DNA from 3 places in the Shewanella sp. SR43-4 genome. Region 2 is predicted to be linked to each of the others. Evidence: predicted binding sites of a transcription regulator. Region 2 holds the regulator's gene; each other region holds the start of a gene.

The links. Region 2 encodes LexA, which represses DNA repair genes until DNA is damaged. Its sites were predicted from a motif close to TACTGTATNNNNATACAGTA; they were not measured.
Positions count from the first base shown of each region.
Region 1: the regulator LexA is predicted to act here: its motif matches at 5,156-5,175, upstream of H5123_RS06440 (LexA family transcriptional regulator).
Region 3: the regulator LexA is predicted to act here: its motif matches at 9,191-9,210, upstream of H5123_RS15090 (DNA topoisomerase III).

Region 1 is NZ_JACJEB010000004.1:273,153-284,118, reverse strand. Features, by position in the region: gene H5123_RS06470 (antitoxin Xre-like helix-turn-helix domain-containing protein) at 216-605, shown strand; gene H5123_RS06465 (RES family NAD+ phosphorylase) at 589-1,272, shown strand; gene H5123_RS06460 (membrane integrity-associated transporter subunit PqiC) at 1,447-2,031, opposite strand; gene H5123_RS06455 (MlaD family protein) at 2,051-3,022, opposite strand; gene H5123_RS06450 (ABC transporter ATP-binding protein) at 3,019-3,783, opposite strand; gene H5123_RS06445 (ABC transporter permease) at 3,786-4,898, opposite strand; gene H5123_RS06440 (LexA family transcriptional regulator) at 5,203-5,616, shown strand; gene H5123_RS06435 (Y-family DNA polymerase) at 5,623-6,879, shown strand; gene H5123_RS06430 (NifB/NifX family molybdenum-iron cluster-binding protein) at 7,152-7,676, shown strand; gene H5123_RS06425 (sigma-54-dependent Fis family transcriptional regulator) at 7,703-9,025, opposite strand; gene H5123_RS06420 (NAD(P)/FAD-dependent oxidoreductase) at 9,283-10,590, shown strand; gene H5123_RS06415 (DUF3365 domain-containing protein) at 10,568-10,966, shown strand, end outside.
Region 2 is NZ_JACJEB010000006.1:94,136-105,101, forward strand. Features, by position in the region: gene H5123_RS08505 (cytochrome c oxidase assembly protein) at 1-547, opposite strand, end outside; gene ctaD (cytochrome c oxidase subunit I) at 549-2,144, opposite strand; gene coxB (cytochrome c oxidase subunit II) at 2,154-3,755, opposite strand; gene H5123_RS08520 (cell division inhibitor SulA) at 4,152-4,658, opposite strand; gene lexA (transcriptional repressor LexA) at 4,655-5,269, opposite strand; gene plsB (glycerol-3-phosphate 1-O-acyltransferase PlsB) at 5,534-7,957, shown strand; gene mtr (tryptophan permease) at 7,957-9,213, shown strand; gene H5123_RS08540 (hypothetical protein) at 9,484-9,756, shown strand; gene H5123_RS08545 (cytosolic protein) at 10,293-10,631, opposite strand.
Region 3 is NZ_JACJEB010000013.1:75,910-86,875, reverse strand. Features, by position in the region: gene H5123_RS15125 (FimV/HubP family polar landmark protein) at 1-2,716, shown strand, start outside; gene truA (tRNA pseudouridine(38-40) synthase TruA) at 2,845-3,630, shown strand; gene folC (bifunctional tetrahydrofolate synthase/dihydrofolate synthase) at 3,720-4,997, shown strand; gene H5123_RS15110 (SPOR domain-containing protein) at 5,069-5,683, shown strand; gene H5123_RS15105 (CvpA family protein) at 5,836-6,324, shown strand; gene purF (amidophosphoribosyltransferase) at 6,358-7,872, shown strand; gene H5123_RS15095 (tRNA (adenine(22)-N(1))-methyltransferase TrmK) at 8,329-9,087, opposite strand; gene H5123_RS15090 (DNA topoisomerase III) at 9,265-10,966, shown strand, end outside.

The DNA.
Region 1 (10,966 bases), on a different contig from region 2:
AACATTTGAATTGTTAGCAAATTTTAGCAACTAGGTTATGAATAAGACATTTCAGCGATGAATCTTCCTTGTTAACTATGGTTTTTGCCACTTATCTCGCGATGATTTTACACCGTAAAAATAGTATAATTTGAATAAACTCCATGTGTGGAGTATTATTGGTTGTGGTAATGATTCGTTTTATATCGCTGTATAAATCTCTGAGGGGGCTGGATATGTCTGCAATTGAGCAAGCTGTGTTACAGCAAAATCCTGAAAAAACTGCCCAAGTCGCGCTGAAGGTGTTTTTTAATATCATGGATGCTTGGCATGTAAGAGCAAAAGATCAAATTGTGCTGTTAGGTAGGCCGGCCGAGTCGACATTTTATAATTGGAAAAAAGGTAAAGTGTCGTCATTGTCGCCAGATACCTTGGAGCGTATTTCATACGTTTTAGGCATTTATAAAGCCCTTGGGAGTTTATTTCCGACAAGAGATCAAGCCGATGCTTGGCCTCAAAAAGTCAATCAAGCCTTTAATAATCAAACAGCTTTGGAGTATATGCTAAAAGGTAGCATGATAAATTTGAGTGATATGCGGAGATACCTTGATGCACAACGAGGTTAATACCATTGAGCCTAACGCGGATAAGCTGTACAGATTAGTGCCCAGCCATTTTCCGCCTATCGACTTATTTGAACAGGTCGCCAACCCTGATGAGCTTGAGATAGTCTTTGCTATTGAATCACTCACCAACGACCGCTTACGTGAAGAAGCAGGCGACTTGGCCCTGGTGCCAGTAGAACAACGTATTTCTGGTATTGGAACCTCGCCAATAATGGCGGCATTTACCCATATTGGTACGCCATCACGCTTTACCGATGGTTGTCAATTTGGAGTGTATTATGCGGCTAAAACGTTACATACCGCCTTTGCTGAAACCATTTACCACCGAGAAGTGTTTTTACGCGCGACTAATGAGCCCGATACCGAACTCACTATGCGTTGCTATATTAATCAAGTCGCGTTGGCACTGCATGATATTAGATCCCAAGAATTTGATGACTTACACACAGATGACTACGCGATAGCACAGCAATTTGCTAAAGCATTGCGTGCCCGTGACAGTAACGGCCTGGTATATCGTAGTGTAAGAGACTGTGGTGGTGAATGTATTGCGGCATTCAAACCTAAAGCCGTCACAATCCCACAGCAAGGTGGGCATTACAAATACATCTGGAGTAGTAAAAAGCAAAAGATTGAGCACATATTAGAAGTCAATTTGATTAAGTAACCGCAGCCTTTTATCGGTTCTCATCTTCAGATAAACAAATGTAAAATGAATCGCATTTAATGCTACAACTCGTTTAATACCTAAATCTTTTACACGTTAGGCGCTCAAGCCGCTATCTAGAATCAACCTCACTATTCTATAAATTGCATTATCTCTTATGCTTAAACTTTCCGGTTAATCTGGCAGTTGTTGCAGTGACTTATCGATTTGCTCAGATAACTGAGCCAATAAATGGCTGTATGCACTAACCATGTCTGGTGCCGTTGCTCCTGCTTTGGTGACAGCAGTGAAGTGTTGCTGGGTGATATGTCGGTTTACTTGGTTATCGATAAGATCCCAATAAACATTTAGTCTGACATTGTTACTGTCTCTGCTTAAGCTCATAAGCTTTATTTTGACACTGTACTGCGGGCTATTTTCTGCTCCCCAGGGGAATAACACTAACTTACGACTATGATCGCTTTGGTTGAGATTAATACTCACGACACGGCCGATACCTTGATCTAATGGCTCAGCCCAGTAGCTGTTGGCTATTCTTTGTAGGCTGCCATCTTCAAGCGGATATACCATTTGAGTAAAGTTTAGGTACTCGGGTATTTCAATAGGGCCAATGCCAATATCGTATTCGAGTGATGTACTGCCGGGCTCTATCTGCAAGGACGGTGCGGTTAACACAAAGTACTGTTTTGGCGGTGAGCTTTGGCAGCCGCTGATCAGGCTAAGTGCCAATAAACTCACACTCCAATATAGTGATCTCATCCAAGATAGCCTCATAACATTATTCTCCTTGCTTACCACGTATAATCGCCTCGGGTTGCTCATCTAAGGTTTCACTTAAACTACGTAACGCCCGAGCTGTGCGGCTAATCTCTGCCAATGTATTGGTTAATTCAATCACGAGTGGGGAGTTTTGATCTAAAGAATTACCTGCTTGATTCGCCAACTGATCAATACTGACTAATGTTTTGTGCAGTGCCGCTAAACTGAGGTTGAGAGACTCAACCATTTGCGGTTCATCTTTATTCAACTGCATTAGTAAACTATCTAGTTTAGCCAGTACTTCGGCACTCTTGGTGCCTAATGTCGCCTGAGTTGTATCAATATGCGCAGCGGTGTTTCTAACGGCTGTTGCAGCGCTATCAAAATTATCCAGCGCTTGCTGTATTTTGCCACTGGCGGCAATGTCGCTAAGTTGCTGAGCCAATTTATCCACATTGGTGATGACGTTTTTCAAGTTCAATGATTGCAGATCTTTAAACAAGGATTCGAAATCAGTCGCTATGGTTGGTAGCTCCAATAATGAATCTTTGTCATCATGGAAATGTGCGGATGTGTTGGGATAAAAATCTAACTCAACATAGAGTTGTCCGGTTAATAAACTCAGATAATTCAGCTGAGCACGTAAGCCATTCTCTATCGCATGGGAGAAAAACTCTTCTCCCACTTGTATGCCTTTAAGATTGATGCGTTTCAACAGTAAATCGGCGTGAACTGAGGCCGTGACACCTTGGCTACTGTCGTTGGGGAAATCAATGCTAATATCGCTTATTTCACCAATGATTACGCCTTTTAACTTCACTGGCGCACCGACTTGAAGCCCTTGTACTGAGTTATTGAAATACATGACCACAGGCGCTTTTTCGGCAAATATTCGCCCACCAGAAAAAAATAGCAGGGCAATAAACACTAAAAGAATCGCGCCAAAGATAAAGGCCCCAATCGCAAGAGGAAGTCGCTGGCTTTTACTCATGATGCCTCCACTTTATCAGCACGATTGAGAAATTGTCGCACTCGAGCTTGGCTACTGTTAAGTTTTAATTCTCTCGGATCGCCACAATCAAGCATGGTATTGGTTTGATTATCGAGAAACACACAGCGGGTGCCGATTGACAATATACTGGGTAGCTCGTGCGATACGATAATCACGGTCGAGTCCAGTGCTTGGCAAATTTGCACAATTAGGTGATCTAAGCGCATAGAGCTAATGGGATCTAAGCCTGCTGAAGGCTCATCAAAAAATAACAATTGTGGATCCAGTGCAATCGCGCGTGCCAAGCCTGCACGCTTATGCATACCGCCACTTAATTCGGCAGGGTAAAATTTTTCAAATCCAGCTAAGCCAACTAAAGCAAGCTTATATGCCACAGCCTCTGCTATTTGCCGATCCGAAAGGTCGGTATACAGTTGTAGCGGTAAAGCCACATTTTCGGCAAGCGACATACTGGAAAACAACGCGCCAGTTTGAAACGTGATCCCCCAGTCTTTGAGCATGGCCACTTGCGCTGGTTCATCAGCGTCATAAAAGTTTTTACCTTGATAAAGTACTTCTCCCTTAAGTGGGGTTAACAATCCTACCATTGATTTAAGTAAGGTTGTTTTGCCGCAACCGCTTCCGCCAATGACAAAAAAGATATCATTTTTGTTAATCTCGAAGTTCAGTTGTTTTTGTACCTCGGTCGTACCATAACCGACACTAAGATTGCGTACACTGATGAAGGCATCATCCACCATAATTAGATCCCTAACTTATCGTATAAGATATTGAGCGCGGCATCGGAAACCACCAGAAACACAATGGCTTTAACTACAGCACTGGTCGTGGCTAAACCAACGGCATTAGAATCTCGCCCGCATTTAAGCCCGGCCTGACAACCTGCAATCGCAATCAAAAAACCAAAAATAAGGCTTTTTATCAACCCGGTGGATATGTCTACCCAATCAATGGCAACCTGAGTTTGTAAAATATATTGGGTGTAACTCACGCCCATGCCATTGGCAACTACTGCACCGCCGATCATGCCAATCACGTCAGAGTAAATGCACATTAACGGCATAATGAAAATCAATGCCAACAAGCGAGGTAACACCAGAAACTCCATGGTGGAAATACCCATGACTCGCAGCGCATCAATCTCTTCATTGACCTGCATGGTGCCTAATTGAGCGGCATACGCGGCTCCCGTTCTGCCAGCCATAATGACGCCTGTCATCAGGGCGCCCATTTCGCGTACCATTCCAATCGCCACTAAGTTAGCGACATACACCTGAGCACCTAACTGACGCAGCTGCACTGAACCTAAATAGGCTAAAATCATTCCAACTAGCAGACTAATCAAAGTGACAATCGCCAGTCCTTTAGGCCCTGCTTGTTCAATAAAAAATACGATATCACTGCGCCGAGTACTGGCTTTACCTCTTAACCAACGCCCTAATGCCAACGTGCTTTCCCCGACAAACACTAAGCCATCGTGCACCTGTAAGCCTTGTACAATCATGCCTTTACGAAGCGTGACCCACATGCCACCAATGACACCATCATTCGCCGTTTGATACACAGGCACATCGGTAGCTAGCTGCAGTAATTGTTGTAATCCTTGTGGGGTATCTTGAATATTGAGGGTTATTTTTTGTTGTTCACACCAGCGGGATAATTGTAATAAGGCAATGGCAAGGCTTGAATCCCACTGAGATAATTCAGTCGTCACTAATCTGACAGTATGGCAAGTTGCGGGAAGAGCGGCACAAATATCGGCACCTAGTGGTGCTTGGCCTAATTGCCAATCACCTGCAAGACTCAGGTCGCAGTTGTCATCGTGCATGTCGATATCAAATGTGGCGAGTGTCATACTAGACCCCAAAAAAAAGTAGCAATCAAGTGTATGTTTGCATCAAGTTCATTGTTGTACTGATCACAAGTGTAGACCAATCGCTCAAATTGTATTTTGACCTTGAACAAATAAACTCATTAACTATTAAACTGATAACGCTATCTAGCTGGCTAATAACAACCTTCAATGGCTAAATATGCCGCCTGCATATCGCGATTTAACATAAATAAACTTGCACAGACAAAATTTAGCGCTACTATGTACCCTATAAATGATACTGTGTTTTTATACAGTATTCGATATAACTGTACGAGGTTAGCGTATGCGCTTTATTCCCATTGTCGCCAGTGCTGGCATTACCGGTTTTGAAAGCCCTGCTGCTGAGTATCTTCAATTAGGCCTCAGTCTTGATGAGATGTTAGTGCAACATCCAAGTTCGACTTTTATCGGCTTAGCCCAAGGGGAGTCAATGCAAGGTGTTGGGATATTCGATGGCGACTTACTGATTGTCGATCGTCATGAAACGGCTAAAAGTGGCGACGTGATTGTGGCTAATTTTAATGGTGAATTTGTGTGTAAAATTCTCGATCTGCAACGGCGAATGCTAGTGTCATCTCATGAGCAACATTTACCAGTAACTATTTGCGATTATGATGACTTTAGTATTGAAGGTGTAGTGATCCGCTCAATTCGTTGTCATCGACAAAGCCCCATGTTTGTTAGCCACCAAGGGTAAGCAACAATGTTTGCCTTAGTTGATGCCAATGCTTTTTATTGCAGTGCTGAACAGGTATTTCGCCCTGATTGGCGTGGTAAGCCAATCATTGTACTGAGCAATAACGACGGTTGTATTGTGGCTGCTAATCGACAAGCAAAAGAAGCGGGCATACAAAAATTTCTACCCTATTTTCAAGTTAAAGCGCTATGTGCCGAGCGTAATGTGATTGTGTGTTCATCTAACTATGAGCTCTATGCCGATTTATCAGCAAAAATGATGGCGATAATAGGCCGCTTTGCGCCCGATCAGCATGTGTACTCCATCGATGAATGTTTCCTGTCGTTTAAACACAGTTACCCCGCGATTAAATGCCTGCATACCCATGGTCAGTTAATCCGTCGTACGGTTTGGAAAGAAGCACGTTTACCTGTTTGTGTCGGTATGGGTGACACCTTGACCTTAGCCAAGATAGCCAATCATGCCGCTAAAAAAATTCCAGGGTACCAAGGTGTTTGCGTAATTGAGACATTGCAGCAACGCACTGACATTTTGCGTCAGCTTGCGGTCGGTGATGTATGGGGCATTGGTAGGCGCATAAGTAAAAAACTTGAAGTAATGAATATTCGCAGCGCATATGATCTTGCCTGTATGCCACCGAGCCTTGCGAGAAAACAATTTAGTATTGAAATAGAGCGAACCGTTCGTGAACTGAATGGTCAAGTCTGTAAACAATGGGATGAGGTAAGGGCAGATAAAAAACAAATTTTCTCGACTCGTAGTGTTGGTGAGCGCATCACTGACTATGAATTGCTATTACAGGCATTGAGCAAACATATCGCTATCGCGGCGCTTAAAGCGCGTCAGCAAGGCTCGTATTGCAAAACCATGTTGCTGTTTGCCAGTAATTCCCCCCATGACGAACGGCCCGTGAGTGATAAGGTCATTGTCCATTTCCCTTGTCCGACACATTGCTCTATTGAACTCACCAAAGCGCTTAGACAAGCTGCACCAAGGTTGTTTCGCGTCGGTGTGCGGTATTACAAAATTGGCGTAGGCCTCGTTGATTTAGCCAGTGAGAAATATTTTCAATTTGATTTATTCAATCCTGCTAAGGTCGATTATGCCCTCATGCACACCCTTGATAGCATCAACCAACGTTATGGCCGCGATACTGTGTTTCTTGCTGCACAAGGAATACAACAAAAGTGGGCAATGCGTCGTGATTTGCTTACTCCTCAATATTCAACTCAATGGAAATGCTTACCCAAGATTAAATGTTAATATTTTTATGGGTTCCATCATTAAAATTGTCATTGAGCAAATAAAATAGAAATCACTGATTCGATTATTGATATTGAGCTAAGCGTGGCACCGGTCACAAAATATCAATGCTAATTGGCATATGCCATTAATCGGCGTATATATAGCATATGCTAATTACTGTTAATCGATAATGGCAAGCATTAATGTCATCAACCATAACCATTTATGCCGTTTAAACTAAATGGTATCTCGATGATAAAATTGAATATTGTACAGTGAGGACAGCCCCCATGATTACAGCCATACCCATGAAAGCGGAAAATATTTCCAACCATTTTAGCAAAGCCGATGAGGTACTGTTTATTAATGACCAAGCTCAAGTAGTCGGGCGTTTTACCAACCCCGCTTTACTCGATGGATGTGAGGGCAAGCAGCAATTAGTCAGTTTGATACTGGCACAAGGCGCGAATCGGGTGATCATACGTAATATTGGCCAGCAGTTATTGTCTAAGCTACTAAACCAGAATTTGAGTGTATTTCATGCAAAAAACGGCCGTACAGAGTTACAGCATTTTGCGGCTGCTGTTTTATCCGACTGTGAACAATATACCCAGGTAAGTCAGGGGCGTCCGTCAGTGAAACATATTGCTAAGCAAGCTAATGGCGGTTGTTGCGATCATGATCATGCTGATGGAGAAGCGGGCTGTCACAGTGGACCTGAGGCGAAACGTTGCTGTGAAACCAAAGCGGGCGCAGAAAGCGCCATGATGAAACCTTGCTGTAATAAAAAGCACTCACTCATGCACCAACATTAGTGAATGCGCAGGTCGAAGTGATGTGCTTACAGCGCTGTTAGTTTTAAATCATAGCGCTGTAATTTACGATATAAGGTACGAACACTGATATTAAGCTTAATGGCTAATTCTGCAGGAGACCCTTGAAATTGCTCACAGACCTGAAAAAGATACCTATACTCAACGTCATCTAATGACATAATCGTGGTTGCCGTTTTTAGGGAATTGTTTTCTTCGGTCGACAGGTGATTAGGTTGAACAATTTCAGGTAAATCACTGCTGTGGATCATATCTTCGTTGGCTATTAATGCTGATTGCTCAATAATGTTTTTCAATTCACGAATATTACCTGGATAGGCATAACGACTGAGTAAGGTTAACGCATTAGCTGAAAACTTTTTATGTTTGTATTCAGAATATTTAATAAAGTGATTAACGAGCGTTGGAATATCATCATGGCGTTCACGTAACGAGGGTAAGTAAATCGGAAATCCTGCAATGCGATAATACAAATCACGTCTGAATTCTCCTTTTTCAACTAAATCGAGTAAATTTTTATGGCTGGCGCTGACTAATCTAAAATCAGAACGTTTTTGTTTTAAGCCCCCAACGGCGCGATAGCATTGAGTTTCAAGTAATCTGAGTAACTTGACTTGCATATTCATTGGTACGTCGCCAATTTCATCAAAAAACACCGTCCCACCATGGGCGATTTCAATCAGACCTTTTTTGCTGGTGGTCGCCCCGGTAAAGGCACCTTTTTCATAGCCAAATAATTCACTTTCGAATAGATTCTCACTCAGTCCGGTACATTCAATCACCACAAATGGCTTATCACTTCTACTGCTGGCTTGATGTACAGCTTTGGCGACCAGCTCTTTACCAGCGCCTGTTTCACCTTGCAATAGTACTGCAATGTTGGATTGAGAGGCGCGATTTATCCGATTGAGCATTTCCTTAAACGGCGCGGATTGACCGACCATAGTGCCTTTTTTAGATTCGATCGATGCATAATCAATAGCATCTAGAATCTCTAGAAACCCTAAGATTTGGCCATCATTATCTTTAATCGGTTTCATTAAAATATCGCAATATGACTTGCCATGAGCCGTGCTATGGATATGCATCGCATTGGCTGCTCTAGTCGTACTCAAGCATTGCTGTAAAGGGCAATCTTCGCCGTGTTTGTCACAAGGTTCGTTACTGTGATGGGAAATCTGATGACACTTACTTTGACCCAATATCACTTTGGTCTCATATGTTTCTGCATAGGCTTCATTGACCGCATGTATGACATAGTCTGGGGTAATAAATATTGCCGGTTTATCAATCGCGTTTATCATCGATTGGACTACGGTAGTGTTATCCATTTATTGCTCTCGCTTGTCTACATATGCATCAGTTAATTCTAATATGTCATTATAGGTGCCATAATTGTCACGTCAATGCCACATTTGTCACTTGGTAACCTTGCATTTACATTATCTAAACATTGATTGGTTCTAGGTAACTGATTTCATTGCCTTAAAATTTAAGATGTGATCTGGCACAAGCTTTGTATAGCTCTAATATACATGTCTGATGGCCGTATTGAGTTCAAAGACACTGTAAATGGGGAGAACATTCAATGGCTAAAATTGTTGTGATAGGTGCCGGTACTGGTGGCATGCCAGCCGCATACGAAATAAAAGAGATTTTGGGTAAGGACCATCAAGTTTTAATGGTTAACGAACATGATACATTTCGTTTTACCCCTTCTAATCCTTGGATTGCAGTTGGGTGGCGAGAACCTAAAGCCATTACGTTCCAGATAGAAAAACACTTAGCAGATAAAAAAATAGAATTTAAATGTGCCAGAGTGACTAAAATTGATACTGAAAAAAATCAACTTATAACTGCTGATGAAGACATTATTGACTATGACTATTTGGTTATCGCAACCGGTCCTAAACTGGCATTTAACACTATACCTGGAGCAGGCCCTGAACACTTTACTCAATCTATTTGCACACTTGAACATGCAGTAGAGTGCAAAGTTGATGTCGATAAACTGTTAGCTAATCCGGGTCCTGTGATCGTGGGGGCATTTCAAGGTGCAAGCTGCTTTGGGCCGGCTTATGAATACGTGTTTATTTTAGACAAGGTGTTACGTGATGCCGGCATTCGAAGCAAAGTGCCAATTCATTTTGTCACTAGCGAGCCTTATGTTGGGCATTTAGGTTTAGGTGGCGTTGGTGATTCAAAATCAATGCTCGAGTCTGAGTTACGCCAAAGAGATATAAAATGGATATGCAATGCCACGGTTGACTCTGTAGAGGAGGGCGTGATGCATATTTCAGAGCTTGATAGAAAGGGAAATGTTGATTTTTCTCACTCATTGCCATTTCAACATTCAATGTTAATCCCCCCATTTGCTGGTATTGATGCTGTCGCGAATGTTGAAGGACTATGTAACCCTAAAGGCTTTGTTATTACCGATGAACATCAACGTTCACCAACATTTAGTAATATTTTTGCGGGTGGCGTTTGTGTGGCAATCCCGCCAGCAGAAATAACGCCAGTCCCAACCGGAATGCCAAAAACAGGTTACATGATTGAGTCGATGATGACTGCAATCGCTCACAATTTGCATAGCATTATTATTGAAAACAGCCCGCCTAAAAGTAAAGGCACCTGGAATGCAATTTGTATTGCTGATATGGGTGACACAGGTGCAGTATTTGTGGCAATGCCTCAAATAGCACCGCGTAACGTCTCTTGGTTTAAAAAAGGGAAATGGGCACATTTTGCCAAAATTGGTTTTGAAAAATACTTTCTACGAAAAATGAAGACAGGTAGCAGTGAACCATTATACGAAAAATATGCGTTGAAACTCATGGGGATCACGCGCCTAGAAGCAGAGGATGATGATAATGACATTAGCAAAGAATTGTAATCAACACGTGGCAGGATTTGGCAAATTAGGCGCTTTACTAATACTCGCGAGTATGTGCAGCGTTAGCCAAGCAGCATCATTAACCGAACAGCAAATGCTTGAGCAAGAGGCTAATGAGCGTATTGCCGAATTTAGCCAAACATTAAAAGGTCAGTTACAGGCAGCCATAAAGCAAGGTGGATTGCCCAATGCTGTGTCTGTGTGTAAGTCGGTAGCGCCTGCCATTACTGCACAGAATTCGAAACAAGGCTGGACGCTCGCTCGAACCAGTTTGCGGGTGCGTAATTCAGACAATACGCCAGATGCATGGGAGTTAGCACAATTACAAAAGTTTGAAGCCATTCAGTCTTCAGGACAGTCATCCGTTGATAAACTG
Region 2 (10,966 bases):
GCTCTACGACGATCGTCTGTTTATCGGTGATGTCATAGAGGGTATAAGAGAGAGTCAATGTATTAATAGACGCGGGTAAATCCGGGTCCACGTAGAAAATCAGTGGTAATTCTGCTGTTGCTGATGCGGCCAAGGGTTGTTGGTTAAAGCAAAAACATTCCGTTTTATTGAAGTACGCCGCTCCTTGTCCAGGTGATACTGAAGGGATTGCTTGGCCTACGGTGTCGTGTGCAGACAGGTTTTTAACCAAAAATTGTGCGTGAGTGAGCTCACCAGGATGCACGCTTATTTGGTTCACTTTAGGGCTAAATTCCCATGGCATATCTGACTGAACTTGGGTCACAAATTCAATGGTAACGGTACGGCTTTTATCAACCACTACCGCTTCATAGCTACTGGCGCTATTTTGGGTTTTGCCATTAATCCCCAATGTATCGCAGAGCACGTCATAAAGCGGTACCAATGCAAAACCAAACCCAAACATACCAATTGATCCAGCAATCAGCATGATTAATAACTTACGATTTGATTTTTTTGGCTGTGTCATCTCATTTTATCTCCGGCGGAGTGGTAAACGAGTGATATGGCGCTGGACTGGCAATGGTCCATTCCAAACCTTCTGCAGCTTCCCAAGGGTTATCGCCAGCCGGTTTGCCACCTTTGATACATTTGAGCACCACAGCGAGAAAAATAAACTGCGATAAACCAAATGCGAATCCACCAATCGAAACAATTTGATTCACATCGGCAAACTGTACTGCGTAGTCTGGGATTCGACGAGGCATACCCGCCAAGCCTAAAAAGTGCATTGGGAAAAACAATACGTTGACAGAGATCACTGAGCACCAAAAATGCCACTTGCCTAAGGTTTCGTTGTACATATTACCGGTCCATTTTGGCAGCCAATAATATGCCGCCGCCATAATGGAAAATATCGCCCCAGTCACCAGTACATAATGAAAATGCGCCACCACAAAGTAAGTGTCGTGATACTGAAAGTCAGCAGGGGTGATTGCCAGCATCAAACCGGAAAAGCCACCAATGGTAAACAGAATGATAAACGCCACCGCAAATAACATTGGTGTTTCAAATGTCATCGAACCGCGCCACATGGTAGCGACCCAATTAAACACCTTAACCCCAGTAGGAACCGCAATTAGCATGGTGCAATACATGAAAAACAACTCGGCGAATACCGGCATGCCTGTGGTAAACATATGATGTGCCCATACTAAGAACGACAGCACAGCAATACTGGCAGTAGCGTAAACCATAGAGGAATAGCCAAACAATTTCTTGCGGCTAAAGGTCGGTATAATGGCGGAGATAATGCCGAATGAGGGTAAAATCATGATGTAAACTTCTGGGTGACCGAAGAACCAGAAAATATGCTGGAACATCACTGGGTCACCGCCACCTGCAGCATCGAAAAAGCTGGTACCGAAAAACTTGTCGGTTAACACCATAGTCACTGCGCCTGCGAGCACTGGCATCACCGCAATTAATAAAAAGGCAGTAATTAACCAAGTCCACACAAACAAAGGCAGTTTCATCCATGTCATGCCAGGAGCGCGCAAGTTAACAATGGTTACGATAACGTTAATCGCGCCCATTATCGAGCTGATACCCATGATATGGATGGCGAATACAAATAGAGCGGTGCTATCAGGGCTATAAGTGGTTGATAGCGGTGCGTAGAATGTCCAACCAAAGTTAGGACCACCGCCTTCCATGAATAGCGAACTGAGTAATATGGTAAACGCGAACGGTAAAATCCAAAAGCTCCAATTATTCATCCGCGGTAAAGCCATGTCTGGTGCACCGATCATCATCGGAATTAACCAGTTAGCTAATCCGGTAAAAGCTGGCATCACTGCGCCAAATACCATGATAAGACCATGAACCGTGGTCATTTGATTAAAAAAGTTAGGTTCTACTAGCTGTAATCCAGGCTGAAATAACTCTGCCCGAATGACCATTGCCATGGCGCCACCAGTGAGAAACATAATAAAACTAAACCATAAGTACAGCGAACCGATATCTTTATGATTAGTTGTGAGTAGCCAGCGCATGAGCCCTTTCGGCGCTCCGTGATGATGATCATCATGAGCGGTAGCTAGTGTATCGTGCGTTGTTGTGCTCATTGTCTTCCCCTACTGTCCATGGCTAGCGACATCGGCAGGTTGCACCGCCTCGCCAGAATTATTGCCCCACGCATTGCGCTCATAAGTAATCACCGCAGCCATCTTTTGTGGGCTAAGTTGACTACTAAATGCCTGCATCGCGGTGCCTGGTTTACCGTGCATAACGATATCGATATGTCCGCTAACCGGTCCGGTAACCACAGGGCTGCCAATAAGTGAAGGGAAAGCGCCTGGCAAACCAGCACCAGTGGCTTGATGACATGCGGCGCAAGTGGTGGCATAAACCTGCTCACCTTCTGTGATTAATTGCTCCAAGGTTAAGGTGGGCAGATCTTCAACGGCAACAACCTCTGGCGTTACAGCCTTTACGACGGTTTCAAGAGCCTGAGTCGCTTTTTCTGTCGCAGTATTGGTACTCTCAGTTGCTGTTGCGGCCATTGTGCTTTCAGTCTTATTTGCTTCAGTACTTGCTTCAGTACTTGCTTCATTGCCGCCAGAGAAATTACTCACATCAGCAGCTTGAACAACATCACCGGTATTATTGCCCCAAGCATTACGCTCAAAGGTAATCACTGCGGCAATCTCTTGGGCGGTAAGTTGCTTGGCAAAGGCTTGCATTGCGGTTCCTGGTTTACCGTTTAAGACGATGTTGAGGTGACCTGCAATAGGGCCTTTTATGATAGGACTGCCAATTAGTGATGGGAATACGCCTGGAAGGCCGGCACCATTAGGTTGGTGACAAGCGGCGCAACGAGCAAGATAGATCTGTTCACCTTGGGTGGTTAACTCTTCAAGAGATAAGGTTTGTGACAGTGATGCTGCTGCCGCAGCAGCGGCATTACTGGCCAGTTGCTTTTGCTCTACTAACCAGTTATCAAAATCTGTCTCTGATAATGCTTGCACCACAATGGGCATAAATCCATGGTCTTTACCGCACAATTCGGCACATTGGCCACGATAAATTCCGGGCTTATCAATGCGGGTCCATGCTTCATTAATAAAGCCTGGATTGGCATCTTTTTTAACCGCAAAAGCCGGAACCCACCATGAGTGGATCACATCATCTGATGTCATTAAAAAACGCACTTTTTGGTTAATGGGCAGTACGAGTGGTTTATCGACTTCAAGAAGATAATGCTCTCCTTTAGCCTCTATGCCATCGATTTGATCTCTGGGGGTCGATAATGTGCTGTAAAATTCGATGTCTTTATCAAAATAGCTGTAATGCCATTTCCACTGCGACCCAGTAATTTTGATGGTGAGATCCGCATTGCTGGGGTCTTCCATGGCAATTAAGGTTTTAGTGGCTGGAATAGCCATGGCGATTAAGATGATGAAAGGAATGACGGTCCAAGCTATTTCCACTTTAGTACTTTCGTGAAAATTTGCCGCAACAGCGCCTTTTGATTTGCGATGGTAAATCATTGAATAAATCATGATCCCAAACACCACTAACCCAATGGCACAACAGATATAAAGTATCGTCATGTGGAGGCCATAAACCTTACCACTGATATCTGTCACGCCTTGAGTCATGTTGAGGGACATTTCTGATGCCCCAAGCGGAAGTGCTATAAACACCACCAGTAAACAATACCACCATTGCTTCACAAGACTGCTCCTCTGTTCATTGCAAATAGCAATTACAAAGAAAAGTCACACAGTAATTCTCTGCTCTATGCAAACTTTTCGGTTCCCGAAAAAAGTTTGATGACCTCAAAGTACCTTGGTGGCAGTAAACAGGTTGTTTACGGTTTTATTATTAGCGGTGCACCACGCTTGTACCTACTACTGAACTTATCAATATTGAGTTGGCTCATTTGTCTGAAAGTAATCTTAATCACTGTCATTCATGTCCAATTAAAGATGAATAATATTTCATCCTTGGGAACAACATTAGCTGTAGATTAAACATTGATCAAGATCACTTTGTTGGCTAATTGACTGAAAAAAGATGAAAAAAAAGCCCTGAATTCAATACAGGGCTTGGTAAGTAAGGGTTAATGCTTAGTGAAATGAGCAAAAATTACTTGTTCCATTTATTAATGTAGGGCTAACAAGTTGATGTTTGTGAGGTAAGTGAGCATTCACATCCTCAATTACCACACCTAAAGCCCGTGCACTTTTAGCCACAATTTCTAATCGACGACTATCACGAGCGTCAAGTGAGCTTGTCCAAGTGACGACAGCACTTGATGTTCCACTGGTAAGCGCTTTTTCCATCGCCCATAAGGTTTCGACTTCGTCTTTAGTGTGCACCAGTAAAATACGGTCCATTCTCACGCCAGCATTTGCCAGCATATGTTTATAGCCAATGTGTGGTGGGCTAATTAACACAATCCATCGACCTTGTTGGCTCAATGTGGCGAGTTGACTACACAACTGGCTCAACTCAGCTTCACCTTGGGTGACTGTTTGTAATGTGCGAATGGTTTGGTTGCCATGCAATTCTGTTTCAGCTAAATCTACCCATAAGCCTGGGTGACGTGGCGCGATGCCCATTAGTTTGTTCATAACCAATCTCCATTACGGATAACGCCAACGGCAAGCCCTTCGATGGTTAGGCTTTGGCAACTTAAATCAACTTTAATCGGGGTGTAATCGTCATTTTCTGCGTGCAGATAAATCACATTACCTTTTTGTTCAAATCGTTTTACGGTGACGTCATCATCAACACGCGCTACTACAACTTGGCCATTACGTGCTTGTTGCATTTTATGAACCGCGAGTAAATCGCCTTCTAAAATACCGATGTTCTTCATGCTGTCACCACGAACGCGCAACAGAAAGTCTGCGGCAGGTTTAAACATGCTCGGGTCGACTTGATAATACTGTTCAACGTGCTCTTGAGCCAAAATAGGCTCACCAGCTGCAACTTGTCCAATCAGAGGCAAACCGGTTTCAATCTGTTCTTCATGAGGTAAGCGAATACCTCGAGAGGTTCCAGGCATGATCTCGATAAAGCCTTTTTTGGCTAATGCTTTTAAATGCTCTTCGGCAGCATTAGCACTTTTAAAGCCAAGACGTTTCGCAATTTCAGCACGAGTGGGTGGCATACCTGTTTCGGCGATATTGTTTTTAATTAAGTCTAATATTTCTGCTTGGCGCGGCGTTAACGGTCTCATGATGATTCCTGTCTTTTTATACAGTGACTGTCATTATATACAGTGTTTGTGTTCGTGCAAGTATTAACCAACTATTTTTTGTGTTTTATTGGTTTTTTGTAACTTAAATTGATGTTTTTATTAGTTATTATATATTTTTTATCTTGCACTATGCCTTAAAGTGAGAGCTTACGCGTAAAGATAAGTCGGCCAGATAGTGTAAGCAGGGTGGTTTCTGGTATCCTATACGATAATATTACAATGGCTTATGTTGCGAAAATAACCATGTCAAAACCAGATTCAATATTTTTACAAGCATTAAAATGGGTTCAGAAATGGATGGTACAGACCATTGTGGTGCCCCATGATCCGTTTGATGACCTCAATATAGATCCGACCAAGCCCTTGGTTTATTTGATGAAAACGGAATCTATTAGTGATATTGCCGCCTTGAGCGAAATCACTGAAGGATTTGGTATGCCAAGTCCTTATGAGCCGTTACAGCTTGATGGTTTAAGAGTGCCTCGAGTGGTGTGTTTAGAGGGGCGTAAACCTCTATTTGGTAAACGTGAAAGTGGTGAGAAGTTCCTTAATTATTTTACCCGTTTATTATCGCTTCATAGTGAGAATGCTGACCTTGATATTCAATTAGTGCCAGTTTGTCTTTATTGGGGACGTACTCCTGGTAAGGAAGAAGACAGCATGACAGCGGCTGTTTTTGAAAGAGAAAACCCAACTTGGTTACGTAAGTGGCTGATGATTTTATTTTTAGGGCGACATAATTTTGTGCAGTTTTCTAATGCGTTATCGCTGCGCCATATGGCGGATGAGCACGGTACAGATAAAAGAATTGCGCATAAATTAACCCGTGTCGCGCGAGTGCATTTCCGTCGCCAACGTAAAGTTATGACAGGGCCACAATTACCTAATCGTCAAATGCTATTTGCCTCTTTATTAAAGTCAGATTCAATTAAAAAGGCTATTGAAGAAGAAGCGGTCAACAAAAAAGTATCTCCTGAAAAAGCCCGTGAAACTGCGATTGAATACCTCGATGAAATTGCCGCAGACTATTCAGATAGTTTAGTGCGCATTGCCGAGCGTTTTCTCACTTGGTTATGGAATAAATTATATAGCGGTATCAATATCAAAGGTGCTGAACAGGTAAGACAGCTTCACCATGATGGCCATGAAATTGTCTACGTACCTTGTCATCGCAGCCATATGGATTACTTGTTGCTGTCATACATTTTGTATTATCAGGGTATGGTTCCGCCGCATATTGCGGCCGGTATTAACTTGAACTTTTGGCCAGCAGGGCCAATGTTCCGCCGTGGTGGAGCATTCTTCATCCGCCGCAGCTTTAATGGTAATAAACTGTATACCGCAGTATTTCGTGAGTATTTAGATCAGTTATTTGCTAAAGGTTATTCGGTTGAGTATTTCACCGAAGGTGGGCGTTCGCGTACAGGGCGTTTACTTGCGCCTAAAACCGGCATGTTGGCAATGACCATAAACAGTGTACTACGCGGCATAGAGCGCCCAGTGACGTTAGTGCCAGTATATTTAGGTTATGATCATGTGATGGAAGTGGCCACTTACCACAAAGAATTAAGCGGCAAGAAAAAGAAAAAAGAATCTGTTTGGCAGTTATTTGGTGCGCTGCGTAAACTCGGCAATTTTGGCCAAGGTTATGTTAATTTTGGTGAGCCGATTAACTTACAGCACTTCTTAAATCAACAAGCGCCAGAATGGCGTAGCGAACTGGCGAAAGAGCCTGATCAAAAACCATCGTGGTTTACTCCATCGGTTAATTTACTCGCTAACCGCGTGATGACCAATATTAACGGTGCTGCCGCCGCGAGCTCGGTAACATTAACCAGTTTAGTGTTATTAGCCTCAGAGCAAAATGCATTAGAAAGAAGTCAGTTAGAACGCCAACTTGATCTGTATTTAGCCTTATTGAAAACCGTACCTTATACCGATTACGCATCGGTCGCCGAGGGTGATGGTAAGTCGATTGTTGATCATTGTTTGTCGTTAAATAAGTTTGTTAGTACCAAAGATTCTATTGGTGAGATTATTTCTGTTGATGAAAAAATTGCCATCACCATGAGTTATTACCGTAATAATATTATTCATTTAATGGCGATACCGTCATTAATTGCCAGTTGTTTATTGCGCTATGATGACTGCGATCGCGCGCGCATTCATGCCATCGTGATGGATTTTTATCCATTGTTGAAAGCAGAGTTATTTATGGGCATTGATGATGTGCCTAAATATGTTGATGGCGTTTTAGACTTTATGCTTGAGCAAGGTTTGTTGAGCGACAATGATAACTTTGTCATCACGCCTCGTCATATTACCCAAGTATTACTTCTGGCTGAAACGATCAGTGAGACCTTGCAGCGTTATGCCATTATCTTTAATTTACTGGCGATAAAGCCTGAGCTTGAACGTTCTGCTCTTGAAACCGACAGTCACTTGTTGGCCCAACGACTAGGCGCACTTCACGGGATTACCGCTCCAGAGTTTTATGACAAAAAACTGTATAACACCTTGAGTGTTAAGTTAAAAGAACTAGGTTACTTATGCAGTGTTGAACATCGTGACGAAGTGATCAGAATTCGAGATCATGCCAACAAGTTACTGAGTTCGTCAGTGAAACAAACCATAGTAGACAGTGTGGATGCGGAGCACGGACAATAATGGCAAACCATATGAATGCGGCCAAGCATCGCACTAGTGGTAAGTCAGTATTGGGTGGGGCGATGATCATTGCTGGCACTACAGTGGGTGCGGGAATGTTTTCCTTGCCAGTTGTTGGTGCAGGGATGTGGTTTGGTTACTCAATAGCGATGTTGCTCGGCGTCTGGTTTTGCATGCTAATGTCGGGTTTGCTGTTATTAGAAGCTAACTTGCATTTTGAACCCGGTGACAGTTTCGATACCTTAACTCGAGTAACCCTAGGGCAGTTTTGGCGAGTCATTAACGGCGTCTCTATAGCCTTTGTGTTGTACATTTTAACTTATGCCTATATCAGTGGTGGCGGATCGATTGTTAATCACAGTTTATCGGCATTGGGTGTCAGTCTACCTCAGAGTGTGGCAGGGTTAGTGTTTGCCGTGGTGCTGGCGCTAGTGGTATTTGTCAGTACTAAAGCGGTTGATCGCATTACCACCATCATGCTTGGTGGCATGGTCATTACCTTCTTCTTGGCCATTGGTAATTTATTGATCGATATCGATACCGTGAAACTGGTATCACCCGATGGTGAGTCGCGTTACTTACCTTATCTGCTCGCTGCGATTCCTTTTGGCTTAGCCAGTTTTGGTTATCACGGTAACGTACCCAGTTTAGTTAAATATTACGGTAAAGATGCTAAAACCATTGTTAAGGCTATCATTAGCGGAACCACAATCGCATTAGTGATTTATGTGTGTTGGTTAGTGGCAACTATGGGTAATATTCAGCGCAGCCAGTTTGCCGATGTTATTGCCCAAGGCGGTAATATTGGGGTGTTAGTTGCAGCGTTGTCAGGGGTTATTGCCAGCCAATGGCTTGATAGCATGTTGACCCTGTTTGCCAATCTTGCCGTGGCATCATCATTTTTAGGTGTCACATTAGGTCTGTTTGACTACCTTGCTGATCTATTTGGTTTTGATGATTCGCGCACCGGACGGATTAAAACTGCAGCGGTTACGTTTATCCCGCCAACAATATTGGGCTTGCTGTTTCCGAATGGGTTTATCCTCGCCATTGGTTTTGCTGCACTTGCAGCCACCATATGGGCTGTGATTGTTCCAGCTTTGCTGGCTTATAAGGTGAGGCAGCAGTATCCCGATTATGTTGGCTTTAAGGTGCCAGGCGGAACGCCACTGATTGTGCTTGTGGTGTTGTTTGGGATAGTGACCGCAACATGTCACTTACTGGCAATGGCAGATATCTTACCGGTATTTAAATAACCGCAACTTGTTACAATCGAATTATAATTATTCAGAAAGCCTTCGTTTGAAGGCTTTTTTGTTTGTGACTATTCTGGCTGATGTTTAACAACCAATGGTATGTTGGTCAATAAGCTATTTGCTGGCATGATAGCAATAACCATATCCTCAATTGGATGGTTTATGTTGCCGTTGATGACGCTGATACTTCAATTGCAAAGCGCTATTTTGGGCATAATCGTGGTATCTGTAATAGATACTCATTAAGTGTATTTAGGCAAGGATGAGCAAATGACACAGAATAACACCCAAGCCGAGTTGGCTAGAATTCATCGCAGTATGATGATAGTCGCCTTAATTGATTTCCCTGGAGCACTGTTGTTTGGTCTAGGCATTTACGGTTTAGTTGCCGGATTTGACCAAGATTTTTTACCTATACTCGCTAACCAAGCTGTCATTGTTAATGTCATGTTGCTTTTAGGTGCTGTGATTATGGCGTGGGGCATGTTTCGCATGGTAATGCTTGCTCGTGAAAAGCAACTCTTATTACAACAACGTAAGTGAGATATTGATTAACTTAGCTTATTTTGTTCGGTTAAGTTTGATTGATCACATGATTTAATTGCTACTCACTACCTGCTGCAAGTGTGCTACAGGATAGCGAATGTCGCGATTACAAAGGTGTGATAGAGCGGTTTAGTGCTGACTTACTTTTGTCCGTTTCTAAGTCAAGAAAACGAACTCGTTGTGCCTAAATTTTGTTGGCCTTCGAATGAAGGTTTGGCATTTTTTATGTTTGGTTGAGTCGTGTTTAGCTGAGTGGGTGTTGGTTAAATGAGTTTGAAGCTTGTACCTTCAATGCAGTTAATCACTTGCAGTGAGCTGATGTGCAGATACTACTTCGGGACGCTTTGCGCCATCCATGGCCGCTTAACGAAAACATCCCTGTTTTCGATACCCTCAGGCGCATCTACACTGGGTCATTCTATCTCTTCGATTTAGCTTCATTTGGTACGAATGTTAAGTTAACAGCTAACCTGGTTTTGCCCCATTCCTTGCTAGGGATGCCAATTCGCCAATTTCAACTTACTGAATAATTTTCAGTCTATTCGGGTAATAAAGGTTTGCTCGTCATCCACAAAAGCTACAAAGCCGCCGTGATAGATAAATACCCGACCACGCCCCTCAACTAAGCAGGCAAGCTGTGGGTCCAAATCTTCTTCGTTACCCTGTCTTTGATATGTGCCGATATCGGTGATTACGCCGCTGAGAGTAGGCAAATATCTATAAGTTCGCTTTGCTTGATCAACCAGGTTCAATTCGCTGGCGGTAGAGAAGCAAGAGGGTATCGTACCGGCTTCTTCGATAAACATAGTTTTCAGTTCTTCAAAAGCTGTGATCACTAGCCAGTCGATGCCGTTAACATGATGGATAAACATTGAGTTTCTCGGTAATTCTGATGCGGAGATTTTAACATTATCAGGGGCAGAACGTAGTAGAGATTTAGTAATTCTGTGCAATTTACGGTCATTCACTAGGCCACCTTGAAACACGTCTTTGCCCCAAAGCTTGTTAGAGAGCATCCAATTTAAACTTTGCTCGAACTTAGTTATCGCTAATTTATGAAAGCACCATTTTGATATAAATTTATCTACGATTAACATCATAGAATCTTTGCGACAGCATACTGTGTTTTTACACAGTTATAATTCATTTGTGTTAGAACAACAGTGTTGTTTCTCGTTATGTAATTGCGAAAATTCTCGGTTTTACC
Region 3 (10,966 bases), on a different contig from region 2:
AGCCGAGAAAGCGCTCGATCCAACACAAGCCGCTGACGACTCTGACGATATAGTGGTTCATTTAGATACTGATGATGAAGAGTCGATTGATGATTTATTGGATTTAGATAGCGTTGATTTACAGCCTGAAGTCCAAATGAGCGGTGATGCTGAGATGGACATGGCTTCAGATATGTTCATTGATGAAAAAGTGCCTGAAGATGAGGGCACTTCTTTAGACGATTTATGGGCTGAAGCCATGGATGATCAAGATTCTGATCTGCCACCGCTTGAAGATGACGATGATCTCGACAGTCTGCTTGCTGGGTTAGATGATGATCCTGATCAATCCCTAGATTCTACCGCGTCAGAGGATGATATAAACAGCTTATTAGCTGAGCTAGATGCTGACGACATTGTAAATAATGACACTGATGCTTTAGATGCAGCTGCCGAAGATGACATTGATTCGTTATTAGCTGAATTTGATATGCCAGCAGAGTCGGTTGCTGCAGCTGCTGCTGTAAAACCTCAGCAATCAACTGCCGAAGATGATATTGACTCTTTATTGGCTGAATTTGATATGCCGGCTGAGTCTGACGATGCTGATACACCCATTATGGCGGATAGCGCCGAAGATGATATCGATTCATTATTGGCTGAATTTGATCTGCCAGCTGAGTCTGATGCTGCGCCTGCACAGAGTAAACCCGAAGCGGCCACCGCCGAAGATGATATCGATTCATTATTGGCTGAATTTGATCTGCCAGCTGAATCTGATGCTGCGCCTGCAGTAAGTAAACCCGAAGCGGCCACCGCCGAAGATGATATCGATTCATTATTAGCTGAATTTGATATACCGGCTGAGTCTGATGATGTGCCTGCAGAGAGTAAACCCGAAGCGGCCACAGCCGAAGATGATATCGATTCGTTATTGGCTGAATTTGATATGCCAGCGGAGCCTGGAGATGTGCCTGCACAGAGTAAACCGGAAGCGGCCACAGCTGAAGATGATATTGATTCATTGTTAGCTGAATTTGATATGCCAGCGGAGCCTGGTGATACGCCTGCTGAATCGGATGAGACTATATCTGCAGATGACGCTATATCCACTGATGACACCAATACTGAAGATAATGCTGACGAGCTGCTTGCTGGCTTATCTGCCACCAAAGATGAGAGTGATCAAGATGGTTCGCAGGATAGCGGCGATAACCGTGCTGAAGCAGACGAATTGGCACCTCTTACCAGTGATTCGGTTGACAATGATGATGACATTGCCGCGTTAATTGCTGCTGAGTTACAAGACGATGCAGATGACCAAGATGAACAGAGTAGCGATGAAGATATTGATTCATTATTAGCCAGCCTAAACGAACCGGTTATTGATTCTACATTTGCCGAAGAAGATGATGATTTAGCGGCGCAAATTGCGGCAGAATTAACCGATGAAGATATCACTGATGCTAATGACGATAATGAAACCAGTGATGATGACATCGATGCATTGTTAGCTAGCCTTAATGACCCGGTTATTGAGTCTGATACCACTGATAAGGACAATGCTGCGCTACAAGCACAAATTGCCGCTGAGTTAGAGGATGATACCGCTGCTGAAGAACTTGTCGCCGATGATGAATCTATCGATGATGATATTAATGCTCTATTGGCCAGCTTTGAAGAGAAAGCAACCGACGATTCACCTTCTGCCACTGATGCTGAGAGTTCGACATCTGTCGAAGAAGCTCTTGAAGATAATGAATTATTTGACGAGTTTGACCAATATCTTACTGAAACTGAAACTGAAACTGACTTGGCTTCAACAGACGATGATGTTGAAGACAACCAAGCTCCTGCGGCAGCAGAACCCAAAGTTGATACTGCAGTCGACAGCGAAGAGGAAGACAACAGCTGGTTGGAGGCTGAACTTGAGGCTGCATTAGCATCAAGTAGCGCGACTGACAGCGATGTTGATAGTGATACCGAGGTTGAGCCAGAGCCTGCTACTAAAATAGCGACAGAGACAGATGATGATGGTCTTGAGGCATTGTTGGCTCAAATGGACGATGACGATACGCCGCCATCGGTCGCGCAAAATAAGGCCAATAAAGATTCTGGTTTCTTTAATGATCTTAAATCGAGCAAACCTAAACCTGAGTTATTAGATTGGGAAAGTGATTTACTTAATGCGGTTGAGTCAGCGGCTGATGAAAGAGAAGTCGATGAGCCACAGGTAAGTGATGATGATCTATTGGCAGCATTTTCACAGTCATTAAAAGATGATGACAATGATGATGACTATAGCTCTGAAGACGATTATATCCTTAGCGATAACAACTTAACGGTTGATGAAGCATTAGCGGCACTTGACGAAAAAGAACGTAGCAAATCTTCAGCATATAAAGCCAGTGATGATGACTTAATGCGTTTTGAACGTGAAAATGGCTACATTGATATTGATAAATTGTTGAACGATGCGGATGAAGATGACGATAAAACAGATCAATATAAAGACGTTAGTGTTGATATGGGCTCTGTAAACTCGTTAATCGGCAATCCAGATATGGTTGATGTTGATGATGAAGAAAACTCTGTTAATGCCAAACTTGATTTAGCCAGGGCATACATTGAAATTGAAGATCAAGACAGTGCTCGAGCATTATTAAAAGAAGTGCAAATCGACGGTAATGAACGTCAACAATTAGAAGCTAAGAATTTAATTAACAGTTTCAGTTAACCCACTAAATGAGGTTTCATAGGCTTAAAATACAGGCTTATGTTGACCATATAAAAGCAAACGGCGCAGATACATGCGCCGTTTTTTTGTGATAAACTGCGCGCCATTATTGAGTAGAGGATATAGGCATGCGGGTCGCGTTAGGTGTTGAGTATGATGGTAGTGGGTTTTGTGGGTGGCAGCGCCAACTCGATGTCGATTCAGTGCAAGCCCAGATTGAGAAAGCGTTAAGTTATGTGGCTAACGAGCCTATAACCGTATCGTGTGCTGGACGAACTGACACCGGAGTACATGGTACTGGGCAAGTGGTGCATTTTGATACCAATGTGCAACGTCCAATGACGGCGTGGACACAAGGCGTTAATGCTAATTTACCCAACAGTGTGGCGGTGAGATGGGCAAAAGAAGTTGATGACAGTTTTCATGCCAGATACAGTGCATTGGCCAGACGCTATCGTTATGTCATTTATAATCATAAGCTACGCCCTGGTATTCTCAGTGCCGGAGTGAGTCATTATCACGGCGATATTGATGAAAAACTGATGCATCAAGCTGCGCAACTTTTTGTTGGTGAACACGATTTTACCAGTTTTAGAGCGCTGCATTGTCAATCTAAAACCCCATTTCGTAACGTGCATCAAGTCAATGTGACTCGCCAAGGCATGTACATCATGGTCGATATTCAAGCTAATGCATTTTTACATCACATGGTGCGTAATATTGTGGGTTCATTATTGCAAATCGGTTTAGGCAATCAACCTATCGAGTGGATCTCTGAACTGTTGGCTCTGAAAAATCGCAAGCAAGCTGCTGCGACGGCTAAACCTAATGGATTGTATTTAGTCGATGTGACTTACCCAGAGCAATATCAACTGCCTAAGTTGTCTCTCGGGCCATTGTTTATGCTCGACTAAAGTGATGTTAGTCATTTTTGAGTTGTTAAACCCAGAGTATATTACTGCAACACCTGCTAAGGTTTGCATACGTTAAATGGTATTGAATTATGTCAATCGCGTCTGAAATTACTGTTCCTAATCAACAATCAAGCTTAAATCAATGGCTGGATTATTTACTGGCTATTCATCCTAGTGAAATTGATATGGGATTAACTCGAGTGAGCGCTGTTGCTAGGCGTCTTGAGGTGATTGATTTGGCTCCTGCTAAAGTGATTACTGTAGCCGGTACCAATGGCAAAGGCACAACCTGCGCCATGCTCGCGTCGATTTTACGCCAAGCTGATTTGTCGGTGGGTGTTTACAGCTCACCGCATTTACTGCACTACAATGAACGAGTACAGATTAATCAGCAAGACGCCAGTGATGCCTCTCTTATTGAAGCCTTTTGTGCCATTGAGGCCGCTCGTGGTGATATTTCATTAACCTTTTTTGAATATGCTACCTTAGCCGGTTTATATTTGTTTAAAGCTGCTAAAGTCGATGTGATTATTCTGGAAGTCGGCTTAGGGGGCAGGTTAGATGCCACCAATATGATTGATTCCACCGCCACGATCCTTACCTCTATTGATCTTGATCATCAAGAATATTTAGGTGATACCCGTGAACTGGTTGGCAGAGAAAAAGCCGGTGTGTTTCGCCCCGATTGCCTGGCCATTGTTGGTGAACCCGATTTGCCGATGAGCGTCACTGAATATGCACATCAAATTGGGACTACACTTTATCGTGTTGGTCATGAGTTTGATTACCATAAAGACCAGAGCCATTCAGACCAATGGCATTTTACATCGATGCAGCAAACATATTCAGGGCTGAGTGTACCAAAGCTACCACTGGCCAATGCGGCGAGTGTTGTAGCCTTGCTAAGCCATATTTGGCCGCACATTAGTCAGCAGCAGATTAACCAAGGTTTGCAGCAAGCTCAACTCGCTGGACGATTAGAGCAAGTCAGTGAGCAACCATTAGTACTCTTAGATGTGGCACATAATCCCCATGCGGCCAGATATTTAGCCCAGCAATTGCAGGCGTATCAAGGTCGTCGTATTGTAGCCTTGTGTGGCATGCTTAAAGATAAAGATATTACGTCAGTATTAGCGACATTAGCCGAGCAAATTAGTCAGTGGAACTTCGTCAGTTTAGATATTCCACGTGGCGCATCAGCGCAAGCTCTACGTCAAGCATTGCCTAATGATACATGCCGTGACCGTGCCAGTGAGTTTGTTGATATCAGCAGTGCATGGCACGCGATCCAAACGACAGTGAAAGCCGATGATGTAGTCATTGTATTTGGCTCTTTTTATACTGTCGCAGGGTTTAAATTGTTATAAACACTATTTGTTTAAGACGTCGTTTTTAGAAATCATCATAAACGTCATTTGGTTAAAGAAGGGAATTAGCTTTGAATCGTCAATTTCAAAATCGTTTGGTAGGAACCATAGTACTCGTGGCCTTGGGGGTGATTTTTTTACCTGATTTATTAGACGGTAAAAAAGCTCAGGTTGTTGAGGAGTTCACTGAAATTCCTTTACGACCAGCTAGATTAACAGCTCCAAATCGCCCTAATTCTGCTGAAAAAGTAGAAGAGTTCCAAGTATTAACGATTGCAGAACCACAAGACCTTAGCAACGATATTGTGGCATTAGGTGAAGAGGAAGCAACCAAAGAACCGGCTAAAGAAGTGGCTCAAGTAGTTGAAAAGCCTGCTGTGGTTAAAACGGTCAAAAAACCTCAAGTCCAGGTAGCGAATAAAACCTCTGCACCGATCACCGCAGGCTTTACTCTGCAGTTAGGCGGTTTTAATAATATTACTAATGTAAAAGCGTTGATTATTCAACTGCGTAAAGCCGGATTTACGGCTTACACACTGCCTAAAACACCTGTCGAGGGGAAACTCACCCGAGTGTTCGTTGGCCCTGAAGTATCAGAAGATAAACTTAAAGCTCGTCAGCAACCTATATTCAAATTAACCGGATTAAAAGGCAAAATCGTTGCCTATAATCCACAAGAACAATAACCTATTCAGACGGTATTTTGCTTGGGTGATTAATATTTACAATTTGATTGTTCTTAATCACGCAAGAATAATTTGTACAATCAGAGGTGAGAAACATCTCTGTCTCTGTTAGAATCCCGCCGTCTTGAACCCTATACCGGATCCCCATCTTCATGGTTTGGATTGATTACGCAATTATTATCGTCATCGGGTTATCAACTGTAATCAGTTTGATCCGCGGATTTGCCAAAGAAGCCATGTCTCTTGTGGTTTGGTTTGCTGCATTCTTTATCGCTAGCCAGTTTTACCTCGATCTTGCTGCTCATTTAACCCAAATGCAGGACGAGTTAGTCAGAAACGGTGTGGCGATTGCTATTCTTTTTATCATTACCCTGATCTTAGGGGCACTCGTTAATTATTTACTCGGCCAGTTAGTGGCCAAAACAGGCTTATCGGGCACAGACCGAGTGTTAGGCCTGTGTTTTGGTGCCATTCGTGGCGCGTTGATCGTTAGTGCTTTACTGTTTTTCATGGATGCGTTTACAGCATTTCCAGATTCTAAATGGTGGCACGATTCTGTACTTGTACCTGAATTTGGTGTGGTTATTCAGTGGTTTTTTAACTATCTGGAAAACACGTCAAGCTTTGTACCCCAAATATAAACATAAAACACTTTACAGTGAGGAACCTTACCCATGTGTGGTATCGTCGGAATAGTAGGAAAATCAACAGTTAATCAGACCATTTATGATGCGCTAACTGTGCTTCAACATCGTGGTCAAGACGCAGCAGGTATTGTGACTGTTGACATGAATGCGTTTCGTTTACGTAAAGCAAACGGCTTAGTCAAAGATGTGTTTGAGCCTAAACATATGCAGCGTTTACAAGGCAATGCCGGTATTGGACATGTTCGTTATCCTACTGCTGGTAGCTCGAGTGCATCAGAAGCTCAACCGTTTTATGTTAACTCGCCATTTGGTATTTCGTTAGCACATAACGGTAACTTGACTAATACGATTGAACTGGCTGAAAGCCTAGTGACAAAGCGTCGTCATGTTAATACTACTTCTGACTCCGAGGTCTTGTTGAACCTGTTAGCCGATGAGTTACAAGAAACGCGCAGTTTAACCTTAAGTGCTGATGAAGTGTTTGATGCTGTTGCCAAAGTGCATGCGCAAACCCGCGGTGCTTACGCTGTAGTGGCCATGATCATCGGTCAAGGTTTAGTTGCATTTCGTGACCCATTTGGTATCCGTCCATTGGTACTTGGTAAGCATGAAACGCCTACCGGCACTGAATATATGGTTGCTTCAGAGAGTGTTGCTTTAGACGCAGTTGGCTTTGAAGTGATGCGTGACGTGGCACCTGGCGAAGCAATTTATATTTCACTTGATGGACAATTATTTACCCGTCAATGTGCTGCAGATCCTAGCTATGCTCCGTGTATTTTCGAATTCGTGTATTTTGCACGTCCTGATTCGAGCATTGATAAAGTGTCTGTTTATGCTAGTCGTGTAAACATGGGCGCCAAGTTGGGCGAAAAAATTAAGAAAGAATGGGAAGATCATGACATTGATGTGGTGATTCCTATTCCTGAAACCTCGTGTGATATCGCCTTAGAAATTGCCCGTTGCATGGATCTACCGTATCGCCAAGGTTTTGTTAAAAACCGTTATATTGGTCGTACGTTTATCATGCCTGGTCAGCAAGAACGTAAAAAATCAGTTCGTCGTAAATTGAATGCGATTAACACTGAATTTAAAGGCAAAAACGTACTATTAGTTGATGACTCAATAGTACGTGGTACTACGTCTGAGCAGATCATTGAAATGGCGCGTGAAGCTGGAGCAAAGAAAGTGTACTTTGCATCAGCAGCTCCTGAAATCCGTTTCCCGAATGTCTATGGTATCGATATGCCGACCTCAAATGAGCTTATTGCTCATGGTCGTGATGCTGACGAAATTGCTAAAATCATTGGTGCCGATGGTATTATTTTCCAAGACTTAAGCGACTTAATTGAAGCCGTAAGAATGGAAAATCCAGAGATTAAGCGTTTTGAAACATCAGTGTTTGATGGTCATTACATTACTAATGACGTTGACCAAGCTTACTTGGACCATTTAACACAATTACGTAATGATGATGCCAAAGCTAACCGCTCAAAAGACATTGGAACTAACTTAGAAATGCACAACGAGTGTCATCCATAAGCTAGCCAGGTTTTCATAGCCATAAAAAACCAGCATGAAAATGCTGGTTTTTTTATGTCCGCTTTAAACACTCGATAACAAGCGATAACAAGATAGATATCTCGATACTAGGTCGCTTCGCGGCTAGAGGCTATAAAAGCGATAAAGAACGATAGTAAGTGATAACCTGAGAATACAAGCGCATCGGATTTAAGGGCTCTCTTTCAAATACGACCATACAGCAATATTGTCTACACCTTCTATCAGACATTATTACTATGCCTTCAATCAGATAGCGATTAATTTTATCGTCAAACGAATATGTCTGCTATACCTTCAATCAGATATCGATTGCTTTTATCGTCAAATGAATATGTCTGCTACTCCGTCAATCAAATAGCGATTACTTTTATCGTCAACCAGATATGATTCCTTTTACCGTCATCCCGGTAATGCTTTTGAGCCGGGATCCAGCGTCTAAAATAGCGCCGTACACTCGGAGGTCGACGTCCGTTCTTTACGTTCGACTTGTGCTTTAATTGCTAGATAATTTGGCAACGCCTGTGATGCTTTTTGCGGATTCGACAAGGTTATTTTTTGATAGTGAGTCAGCACTTTGTGTAAATATCGTATAGCAACATTGTGCTCGTGGTCATTGTTACATTGCCAAAGTTTATCGCCCACAGCGCTAATGTTAGTGGTAGAACTATCACTATCACTTTCTATTCGCGACGATGGACTGTCACGCCTCACATAGATAATTTCATAAAAGCGGCGATTTTCTTCAATCAGTTTTTCATCAATTAAACGGCAATCAAGTTCAATGAGTTGTTGGCGAAGTTCGTACTGGTGATGGACCGGACACAAGATAAAATCAATTTGACGGTTAGGGTGCAATTGGCAAAGTGTATTCACTAACTCGATCATCAAATCTCCGCCAATACCAGCAATGATCACTAATGGGGTTTGCTCATCTTGCTCCAGAGGTATCGCTGACACATCTAAACAATGTACCTGCCATTGATTGGCAGTTTGCCGTGGGTAAAAAAGTTCAAGCTTAGCGGTTAACTGCTGCATTAATGCAGGCACAATATCGACAAAATGGATCGTGGTTGCAGCATGCCTATCGAGTAATGCCGCACCAAGAAATCCATGGTCGCAACAACAATCCCAAATATGGCTATAACCCACGGTGATCATACTGTTGATTTGTGCTAAACGCTGGCCGAGTTTCATCTGTTCATCGTGTTTGGGATTTAAGCTGCGTATTGTAATATTTTGACGATATAAGTGGTGAATTATTTCGTATTTGCAGCTTGGCGTATTTAGCGCTAATCTATACTGTAAATTTATACAGTTAAGCGGTGCCATTGAGTTTTATCTAATTGAACTTTAGCGCCCTAATAATGGATTATGATTCTATATATTGCTGAAAAACCCAGTCTCGGCCGTGCTATTGCCGATGTTCTGCCAAAACCACATAAAAAAGGTGATGGCTTTATCACTGCCGCCAATGGTGATTGCGTGTCATGGTGTATTGGCCATTTATTGGAGCAAGCCGAACCTGATGCTTACGATGATGCATTTAAATCATGGAAGCTAGAACATTTGCCCATAGTGCCACAAACGTGGAAGCTTATGCCTAAAACCAAAACTCGCAGTCAACTTACTGTGCTGCGTAAACTGGTTAAGCAAGCCTCAGTAATCATTAATGCTGGCGATCCAGATCGTGAAGGGCAGTTGCTGGTGGATGAAGTGATTGCTTATTTAGGCGTCAAGGGTGACAAGCTCAATCAAGTTCAGCGACTATTAATTAGTGATTTAAATCCACAAGCAGTCAAACGTGCGTTAGGGCAGTTACGCAGTAATCGTGAGTTTATTCCTTTATCGACTTCTGCATTAGCCCGCAGCCGCGCTGATTGGCTATATGGCATGAACATGACTCGTGCTTATACCATTCAAGGGCGCAAAGTGGGTTACCAAGGCGTGTTGTCTGTTGGCCGAGTGCAAACGCCTTTGCTTGGCTTAGTGGTGCGCCGCGATGATGAGATTGCCGATTTCAAGCCAAAGTCTTTTTATGAAGTGCTGGCCCATCTGGTTACCGATCAGCAACAAACCTTTACCGCCAAATGGCAACCGAGTGAAGCATGCCAACCATACATGGATGAAGATGGCAGAGTGTTAGCCAAAGGCTTAGCTGAAAATGTCGTTGCTCGTATTAATGGTAAACCAGCGCAAGTGACTAAAATTGAAGCCAAAGATAAGCGCCAAAATCCACCATTACCCTATAGCTTATCAGCATTGCAAATAGACGCGGCTAAACGTTTTGGCCTCTCGGCAAAAGAGGTACTTGATACTTGCCAAAGTTTGTATGAGCGCCATAAATTAATTACCTATCCGCGTTCAGACAGTCGCTATTTACCTAAAGAGCAACATGCTTTGGCACCAAAAGTATTGGACGCGGTACTCAAAGGTGCTGCTGCATTAGTTGATGGTTGTGAGGCACCAAATGCCAAGCTTAAGTCTAAAGCTTGGGATGACAGTAAAGTCGATGCTCACCATGCCATTATACCCACAGAGAAAGTTGCTAATTTGTCATCGTTATCCAGTAACGAAGCCAAGTTATATCAACACGTTGCGAGGCAATATTTAGCCCAGTTTTATCCAGCTTATATGTATGCTGAAACCGCTGTGGAAGTGACTATTGCTGGAGGTTTGTTTACCACTAAAGCGCGTCAAGACAAAAGCTTAGGCTGGAAACAACTGTATAAGCGGGCGACCACAGTAAATCAAGCGAGTTCTGATTCTAGTTCAACTAGCAGCGATGACGATAACGACGACACGGTACAATCATTACCGCCGCTGGTTAAAGGGCAAATACTCCAATGTGAGCGTGGTGAATTACTAGAAAAAATGACTCAAGCGCCCAAGCATTTTACCGACGCGACATTATTAGGCGCGATGACTGGCATTAGCCGTTATGTGACAAACAGCGATATTAAGAAAATTCTTAAAGAAACTGATGGCTTAGGCACTGAAGCGACTCGTGCTGGGATTATTGAATTACTGTTTAAGCGCGGTTATTTAGTTCGCCAAGGTAAATCAATACTGGCCA